Regions from separate parts of the Agrobacterium salinitolerans genome, predicted to be linked through region 1. Evidence: predicted binding sites of a transcription regulator. Region 1 holds the regulator's gene; each other region holds the start of a gene.
What was found. Region 1 encodes PhoB, which activates phosphate uptake and scavenging genes when phosphate is short. Its sites were predicted from a motif close to TGTCATNNANCTGTCAT; they were not measured.
Positions count from the first base shown of each region.

Region 2: the regulator PhoB is predicted to act here: its motif matches at 1,101-1,117, upstream of O9X91_RS04770 (BtaA family protein).
Region 3: the regulator PhoB is predicted to act here: its motif matches at 980-996, upstream of O9X91_RS14615 (DapH/DapD/GlmU-related protein).
Region 4: the regulator PhoB is predicted to act here: its motif matches at 817-833, upstream of O9X91_RS12345 (LTA synthase family protein).

Region 1 is NZ_JAPZLN010000001.1:390,674-392,865, reverse strand. Features, by position in the region: gene phoU (phosphate signaling complex protein PhoU) at 1-454, shown strand, start outside; gene phoB (phosphate regulon transcriptional regulator PhoB) at 485-1,168, shown strand; gene O9X91_RS01840 (GcrA family cell cycle regulator) at 1,548-2,081, opposite strand.
Region 2 is NZ_JAPZLN010000001.1:973,466-975,657, forward strand. Features, by position in the region: gene O9X91_RS04765 (transglycosylase SLT domain-containing protein) at 1-999, shown strand, start outside; gene O9X91_RS04770 (BtaA family protein) at 1,161-2,192, shown strand, end outside.
Region 3 is NZ_JAPZLN010000003.1:537,630-539,821, forward strand. Features, by position in the region: gene O9X91_RS14605 (YunG family protein) at 8-355, shown strand; gene O9X91_RS14610 (hypothetical protein) at 538-885, shown strand; gene O9X91_RS14615 (DapH/DapD/GlmU-related protein) at 1,034-1,666, shown strand; gene ppx (exopolyphosphatase) at 1,714-2,192, opposite strand, start outside.
Region 4 is NZ_JAPZLN010000003.1:75,569-77,760, reverse strand. Features, by position in the region: gene O9X91_RS12350 (NAD+ synthase) at 1-669, opposite strand, end outside; gene O9X91_RS12345 (LTA synthase family protein) at 892-2,192, shown strand, end outside.

The DNA.
Region 1 (2,192 bases):
CACGCTACGTATTGCAGCGGACCTCGAACGCGTTGGCGACCTCGGTAAGAATACTGCCAAGCGTGTCATCGCGGTTGCCGGCACCGGCGTGCCGCGCAAGCTCGCCCGTGGCATCGAACACCTCTCGGAACTGGCGCTGGTACAGCTCAAGGAAGTCCTCGACGTCTATTCGACACGTTCGGCGGAGAAGGCAAATGCCATCCGCGAGCGCGACGAGGAAATCGACGCCATGTACACGTCGCTCTTCCGTGAGCTTTTGACCTACATGATGGAAGATCCGCGCAACATCACTACCTGCACGCATCTTCTGTTCTGCGCCAAGAACATCGAGCGTATCGGCGACCACGCCACCAATATCGCCGAGACGATCTATTACATGACCACCGGCAGCCAGCCGGAAGGCGAGCGTCCTAAGGATGACAGTTCCAACACGCTCGGTTCGGTGACCGAGTAACAGACAGGCAGCGGCTTGCGGAGTTAGTATATGGTGCCCAAGATTGCAGTTGTGGAAGATGAGGAAGCGCTGAGCGTGCTGCTTCGTTACAATCTCGAGGCTGAGGGATATGACGTCGACACGATACCCCGTGGAGACGAGGCCGAAATTCGGCTGCAGGAACGTATTCCAGACCTTCTTATCCTGGATTGGATGCTTCCCGGCGTTTCCGGTATCGAACTGTGCCGTCGGCTCAGAATGCGGCCGGAAACCGAACGCCTGCCCATCATCATGCTGACGGCGCGCGGTGAGGAAAGCGAAAGGGTTCGCGGCCTCGCCACCGGCGCCGACGATTATGTCGTCAAGCCGTTCTCGACACCGGAACTCATGGCCCGGGTCAAGGCCATGCTGCGCCGGGCTCGCCCCGAGGTTCTGTCTTCGGTGCTGAAATGCGGCGATATCGAACTGGATCGCGAGACCCATCGCGTTCACCGCAAGAGCCGCGAAGTGCGCCTCGGCCCAACGGAGTTCCGCCTGCTGGAATTCCTGATGACCTCTCCCGGCCGGGTGTTTTCCCGCTCACAATTGCTGGATGGCGTCTGGGGTCACGATATCTATGTGGACGAACGCACCGTCGACGTGCATGTCGGACGTCTGCGCAAGGCGCTCAATTTTTCGCATATGCAAGATGTCATCCGCACCGTGCGCGGCGCCGGATATTCAATGGAAGCCTGAGGAAACCGAAACCGATGGTTTCACTCGGGAAAAATTCCCAAAATTCAGAAGGCCCGCAGCCGGGATGGTGGCGGGCCTTCTGAATTCGAACCTTCCCCAACGCGTGTCCTTGTTGTTTTTGAAGGCGACAGACGGTCTGCTGAGAGTCGGATTGCGCGGTGAAACCAGACAGGAGGGATGGCGCGGCACGTCGCCGACGAACTCAAAGTATTTGCCGCAAGGGCGTGTCGCGATTTTACATCCGCAGAAGGCGGAAGAAGAGGAATTGGGAGCGCCTCTCAAACAGCGTGCGCCCATTCCGGGACCGCCTTGAGTTTTGCCATAAAAAAACGGGCCCGAAGGCCCGTAGTTTTTGAGTGTCGAATGCGTGCCGCAACACTCAAGCTTTGCGACGTTCGCTTACCGGCTGGTAGGCGAGTTTCGCATGGAACTTGCAATAGGGTGACGATTCCAGCGCTTCACAACCGCAGAAATGGAAATCGTCTTTCAAGGGATCGCCGACCGGCCACTTGCAGGTGCGCTCCGTCAGTTCCGTCAACGTCAGGCGACGGGAAATCGGGGTGACGACGTTTCTGGAAGGAACGTAATCGAGGACTTCCGCGGTCTCGATGCCGATCTCTTCCTGAAGAGCCGTTGCTGCGTTGGAACGGGTCAGAACCCGAGCAGGCGCTGTGCCGACACGGCCCGCGAAATTCGTCGCGCGCGGGGCAGGAGCGGCGGCGCGCTTGGGCGCGGAACGCGCCGAAGTGACCGGGCCGCCGGCCTTGACGCGACCCGGCAGGTTGAGACGGTGGACCTTGCCGATGACGGCATTACGGCTGACACCGCCCAGCTGCGCTGCTATCTGGCTGGCGCTAAGTCCCTCGGACCACAATTTCTTGAGTTTTTCGACCCGTTCGTCTGTCCAGTTCATGCCGCTTCTCCGCTCGTCGCGTATAATGTCGGCAGAATCCATCTCCGCCTCGCGGGCGTGCCGCGAGCGTGGTTTCTGCCTGATTTTCGGTGACTAGTTCCGCCGCAATGC
Region 2 (2,192 bases), 580 kb from region 1:
CTGGCACTGGCATTGAGCGCATGTACCAGCGTCGAATATACCGCAAAGGAAGGGCCGAACGGCCCGACGATCGCGACAGTCAATCCCGCGGAAACATCGCCGCAGCCGGCGACGGCCGAAGCAGCAACGGGCGTGACCCCGGCAGCAGCAGCAACGGTTAAGACCGCCGAAACCGCAACCTCTTCCCAGCCTGCGGCACTTCCCACCGCCGTCGCCGTCAAGGGCGGACGCGTGGCGCTGCCGCCGGCTTCTGAAATTGCTGCGGCCGCAGCCATCGCCGCCCAGATGCAACCGCAGCAGAACGAAGTCGCCCAAGCGAGTGTGACGACATCTGCGCCGACCACGGCCACGGCACTCGCACCGACAAGCGCCACTCCGGCGGCCGCAGCCATCGAAACGGCCGACATGGCGGCCAAGCCGGCTGCCCACAATGCCGCTGCCGATCTGCCGCAGGTGGTTGCCGTCAAGGGCAGCTTCCCGCCCGCGCCGCCGCCGCCCGGTTCGCCCTCCATCGGCACTGAACTGACGGCCGAACGCAAAGTCATTCCGCTGCCAAAGCCGGACAGCACGGTTCTGGCCTATGCCGCCGGCCCGACCAACGCCGCGCTTGCCGCTATCCGCCAGAACGAATCGATGGCGGCCCCGGTCGGACGCGAAAAGCTCAGCGGCCTTATTACCAAATACGCCACCATGTACGATGTGCCGGAAGATCTGGTTCACCGAGTGGTGCGGCGTGAAAGCATGTATAATCCCGGCGCCTATAGCAGCGGCAATTTCGGCCTGATGCAGATCAGGCATGCCACGGCCCGCTCCATGGGCTTCGATGGTCCCGCTTCCGGCCTGCTCGATGCCGAAACCAACCTCAAATACGCCGTCAAATATCTGCGCGGCGCATGGGTTGTGGCGGGTAACGACCGCGATAACGCGGTCCGGCTTTACGCGCGCGGTTATTACTACGACGCCAAGCGCAAGGGCATGCTGCACGTTCTGCGCAAGTGATGGCCTCCGGCTGCATTGGGAATGCAGTCTGGATTCGTGGCAACTTAGACGCCGATCGTTTCACAGCGTCTTTTCGTCTCATTGTTTTCACCCACAGCCCCTGTCATCAAACTGTAGTGTGACGGCTGTAGACGCCTCTCAATCGACTGAGAGGTGAACATATGACGAGTGCGGCACCCAAGACCGGCTTCAGCAAGAACACGAAACTGAAGTCTGCATTGCTCCAGCACAAGGCACTCTCCAAAAGCGGTCTGTCCGAGCGGTTCTTCGGCGTCCTCTTTTCCGGCCTCGTCTATCCGCAGATATGGGAAGACCCGGAAATCGACATGGAGGCCATGGAGCTTGGCGAAGGCCACCGCATCGTCACCATCGGCTCGGGCGGCTGCAACATGCTGGCCTACCTCTCCCGCAATCCGGCCAGCATCGATGTCGTGGACCTCAACCCGCACCACATTGCGCTGAACAAGCTGAAGCTCGCCGCCTTCCGCCATCTGCCCGCCCATCAGGACGTGGTGCGCCACTTCGGCCGCGCCAACCACCGCAGCAACAGCATCGGTTATGACCGCTTCATCGCCGAGCATCTCGACGCCACGACCAAGGCATACTGGTCGAAGCGCACCCTTTCCGGCCGCCGCCGCATCTCTGTCTTCGACAGGAATATCTATCGCACCGGCCTGCTCGGCCGCTTCATCGGCGCCGGTCATTTCATGGCCCGGCTGCACGGCGTGAAGCTCACCGAAATGGCCAAGACCCGAACGCTGGACGAACAGCGCCAGTTTTTCGACAGCAAGGTCGCACCCCTTTTCGACAAGCCGGTGGTGCGCTGGCTGACGAAGCGCAAAAGCTCGCTCTTCGGCCTCGGCATTCCGCCGCGCCAATATGACGAGCTGGCCAGCCTTTCCGCCGATGGCACGGTTGCGTCCGTGCTCAAGGAGCGGCTGGAAAAGCTCGCCTGCAACTTCCCGCTCAGCGACAATTATTTCGCCTGGCAGGCCTTCGCGCGCCGTTATCCCGAACCGCATGAGGGTGCCCTGCCCGCCTATCTCAAGTCGGAATATTACGAAACGATCCGCAACAACACCGCACGCGTTGCCGTGCACCACGCCACCTATACCGAGCTTCTCTCCAAAAAGCCGGCATGCGCCGTCGACCGCTATATCCTCCTCGATGCGCAGGACTGGATGACGGACACG
Region 3 (2,192 bases), on a different contig from region 1:
ACGTTTCATGCAGGACCATGCAGAAAGACTTTATTACGCCCTGAAGAAGAGTTGGTCGGGCGAGACGAGCGGCTTCTGGTCGCGGGAAAACCCCGCCAAGGGCCAAGGCAGCGTCACCGCGCTGGTGGTGCAGGATATTCTTGGCGGCGAACTCGCCAAAACCGCCGTCAGCGGCACCGAGCATTTTTACAATATCGTTGAAGGCACGCGCTGGGATTTCACGTTTAGCCAGTTCGATGTTCCGGTCGGCTATCAGGACAGGCTTGCCAGCCGCACCGAAGCCATGGCGACAATAACGCCGTTGCAATATGCCTATCTCAGCGCCTGCATCCGCAAGGCGCTCGGGCACGGCTGAGCCGTTTGCAAAGCAACACCAGCCCATTGCCGTTTCGATCCGCGCATCGCGGCACGGTGGTCAACCAGTGTGTCGCGTGTGTCGCGTTTCAGGACCATGATTGCAATCTTTCCCGCAAAGCGGACACAATCCATGCGATAATATCGCCAGCAAAATGGTTGCACCGACAGGAGAGACATTCGATGAGTGAGAGTTGCCCGGTTCTGACACCGGCTGAGCGGCAAGTTCAGGACATATTGGTGCGGACGGAAGCAGCGATGATGGCATCCGTTCATGCAGCACTCGAACATGCCAGCAAAGAGGTCACTGAGGCGTTCCGGGCCGTTGGTTCCGACATGCAGCCACCGCCCCACGATTATTTTGCCGCTGTCGCCCATCAGCAGCTCTTCCTGATGTTATGCGGGGCCGACCCGAAAACCTTCGAGGGCGGCGACCCCGACATCGCCGGCCACCTTATCCGGAACGCGCAAAACATATCCGACCACTACTGGAAGAAAACGCCTGCCGCGGCAGATGTCCCTGGCAAGTGATACGCTCGGCGTAAGACAGGGCTTCGCGGCACGCGGCGGCACGCGCGATCTGCGTTTCAGAAGGATGCCCGGCCGGACACCTTTTGCCATTCCACGTCACAGCACCTTCATCATCACCGGTTAAGCAGGCGCAAATTCGGAGGCTGGAATGGATTCGACCGCACAGATCAAGCGCCCGAAAATCGCAGAGACCGTCATCCATGCGACGGCGAGCATAAGAGATTCCAATATCGGCGAATGCTGCGAAATTCTGGCTGACACCGCCCTGCACAATGCCGACCTCGGCAATTACTCCTACCTTGGACCCCGTTGCATGGTCGGCGATGCAACGATCGGAAAATTCTGTGCCATCGCCGCAGAGGTCAGGATAGGCGCTCCGAACCATCCCATGGACCGGCCATCCATGCACCGTTTCAGCTATTGCCCTGAATATTATTCTGCGGATGCCGTGCGCGATGGCGCCTTTTTCGAGCGGCGCAAGGCGGATCGCGCCATCATCGGTCACGATGTCTGGATCGGTCACGGCGTTATCGTCTTGCCAGGTGTCACGGTTGGAGACGGCGCAGTGCTCGCCGCCGGCGCGGTCGTCACCAAAGATGTGCCGCCCTACACCATCGTCGGCGGCGTTCCCGCGAAGATCATTCGCGAACGATTTTCGCGATCCATCGCGGAAAAGCTGTCTTCAATCGCATGGTGGGACTGGCCATTCGAAACAATCATGGCGCGGCTTTCCGACTTTCAGTCGAGCGACATAGAAGCATTTTGCGAGCGCTGGTCATAGCGTACACAAGAACCGTTCCTGTCACAAAACGGAAACATCGCCGTTCGTTACTCGAACACGAAGGCCAGCCGCTTGCCCGTCAGCTTCGCCAATTGCTGCAGGCGGCCATCCAGTCGCTCGCCGGCGAAATCGCAATAATCGTGCGGCACGACGAATTCCATATCGAGATCGGGGTTGCCGGATTTGCGAAATTTCAGGTGGTCGACGACGCCCGGCATCGAGGCCGAGAAGAGGTAAACGACGCGGAGTAGGCCGCCCAGCAGCTTGCCGAGTTCCTGCAACCGGTCTCCCGCCATAGCGGCGAGCGGCTGTGTGGTGCCGTTGTCGTTCAGACCTTCGAAGCGATAATAATTGGCGAGCGCAATATAGGCGCGGCCGGGATGGGTGATCGCCACGAAGGAGGAATGGGCGATGATGTTGAGCGCCTGCAACCCGCGATAATCGGGATGGGCACGCCAGCTGATATCGGCCAGCAGGCAGGCCGCCTGCCGGTAGCGGCTTTCTTCTTCCGTCTCGTCAACACCGA
Region 4 (2,192 bases), on a different contig from region 1:
GTCGAACACCAGTTCGTCCTGCCCGCCCAACTGGTTGGCGAAGACGAGAGGCAGACCGCTTTCGATAACCTGCCGCAGCGCCACCTGATGGCGCACATCCAGCTTGCCGCGATAATAGGGCGAACCGTTCGGCACCAGCAGGATTTCCGCCCCGCTTTCGGCGAGTGTTTCACAGACACCCATGTCGTTCCAGATTTCCTCGCAGATCGGAATGCCGATCCGCACGCCACGGAAATTATAAGGCCCGGAAATCGACCCTTCAGAGAAAACCCGCTTCTCGTCGAACTCGCCGTAATTCGGCAGGTCGATCTTGTCGCGCAGCGCGACGATCTTTCCGCCATCCAGCAGCGCCACGGAATTGTGCCGGCCCGTCTCGCCCTGTCGCGGAAAGCCGATGACCACGCCCGGCCCGCCATCGGCGGTCTCCGCCGCCAGCTCTTCCACCGCTTTCAGGCAGGCTTTCAGGAAAGCCGGCTTCAGCACCAAGTCTTCCGGCGGATAGCCGGATATGAACAGCTCCGTCAGGAGCAGAAGATCGGCGCCCTGCGTCGCCGCATCGGCCCTTGCCTCGCGCGCCTTGGCGAGATTGCCCGCCACGTCGCCAACGGTGGGATTGAACTGCCCGACGGCAATCCGGAGATGGTTCTCTATATCGTGTCTGTCGCTCATGGCTTTTCAATACCGCGCCCGTGGCCGCTCCGCAACGCGGCAATTGCATGGCGGCGCCCGTTACGCTTCGGCCGCGCGCCTTCACGCTAAGGTTATCGCCGCACCGGCCAGACTCTTCAAAGTTCATGTCGCGTTCATCGCGCTTATGTGACAGTTACATGACACTTTTGCGACACCCGATTCACCTCCCTGGATCGGTCGTGCCGCCTGCAATACCGGAGTATGGGTTTGAAACATTCGGCGCCAAAAACAACGGCTTCCGAAAAGGCTGGTTTCGTCTTTTCGCCTGCATGGACAAGGAGCCTTTCCAAGCTTTCGGGCACGGCCTATACGCTTGCCAATCTGACGGTCGCGTCCGTCGTGCTGGTTGTGGCGCTGGAGTGGATCGCGCGGGGCTCGCTCACCGATGTCGGCGCTTTCCTCACCTCCTCCGCCCGCCCCGGAATGACCACCATTGCCGCCGTGCTCGCCCTCCTCGTGGCACTGGATGCACTTCTTGGCAGGCGTTACCTGTCGCTGATCGCGCTTGCGCCGCTCTGCGCGCTGACGGGGCTGATTTCGGCGCAGAAGCAGACCTATCTCTCCGATCCTCTTTATCCATCCGACCTCTTATTCGGCCGCCAGATCCTCGAGCTTCTGCCGACCATGCTGAGGGCTCAGCCGATGACGGCAGCCCTCGTCGCCCTCGGCATCTTTGCCACGATTGCGGCACTTACGGGCCTCTGGCTGCTGGCGCGCCGCCACTCACCGGGCCTGAGCTGGCGCGAACGCGCCGCTGGTCTCGCGCTGGCGCTGCCGCTTCTCGCCGGTCTTGCCTCGCTTATGGACTATTCGCATTATTCCTGGGTGCGCGATCGCCTCAACATCATTCCCATGATGTGGGATCAGCAGGAAAATTACCGCCATAACGGCTTCCTGATGGCCTTCGCCTTCAATATTCCGATGGCCAATGTCGCAGCGCCGCAGGGGTATGGCGAAAATGCCATCGCCGACCTGACATCCAAGCCCGCCGCCTTCGCCGCCAACAAGGGCGATTACCCCGATGTCATCATGCTGATGAGCGAATCGCTGTGGGATCCGAAGCGGCTTGAAAATGTGAAGCTCTCCGACGATCCCATGCCGACGATCCGCGCCAAACGGTCCGGCAATGTCTTTTCCCCGGAGTTCGGCGGCATGACGGCGAATGTGGAATTCGAGGCGCTGACCGGCTTCTCCAACGCCTTCCTGCCCTATGGCAGCATTCCCTATCAGCAATATATCCGCCGCCCGGTGCCCTCGCTCGCCAGCTTCTTCCGTGGCGAAGGTTATTCCGCCATCGCCATGCATCCCTTCCAGGAATGGTTCTGGAACCGCAAGCAGGTCTATGCGAATTTCGGCTTCGAGGAATTCCGCTCCGAAGAGACGCTGCCGGCCATGGAAAAACGCGGCAACTTTGCCTCCGACGATGCGCTGATGGACGAGATCATGGCGACGGCCGAAAAGGCGCAGAACCCGCTCTTCCTCTTCGCCGTCACCCTTCAGGG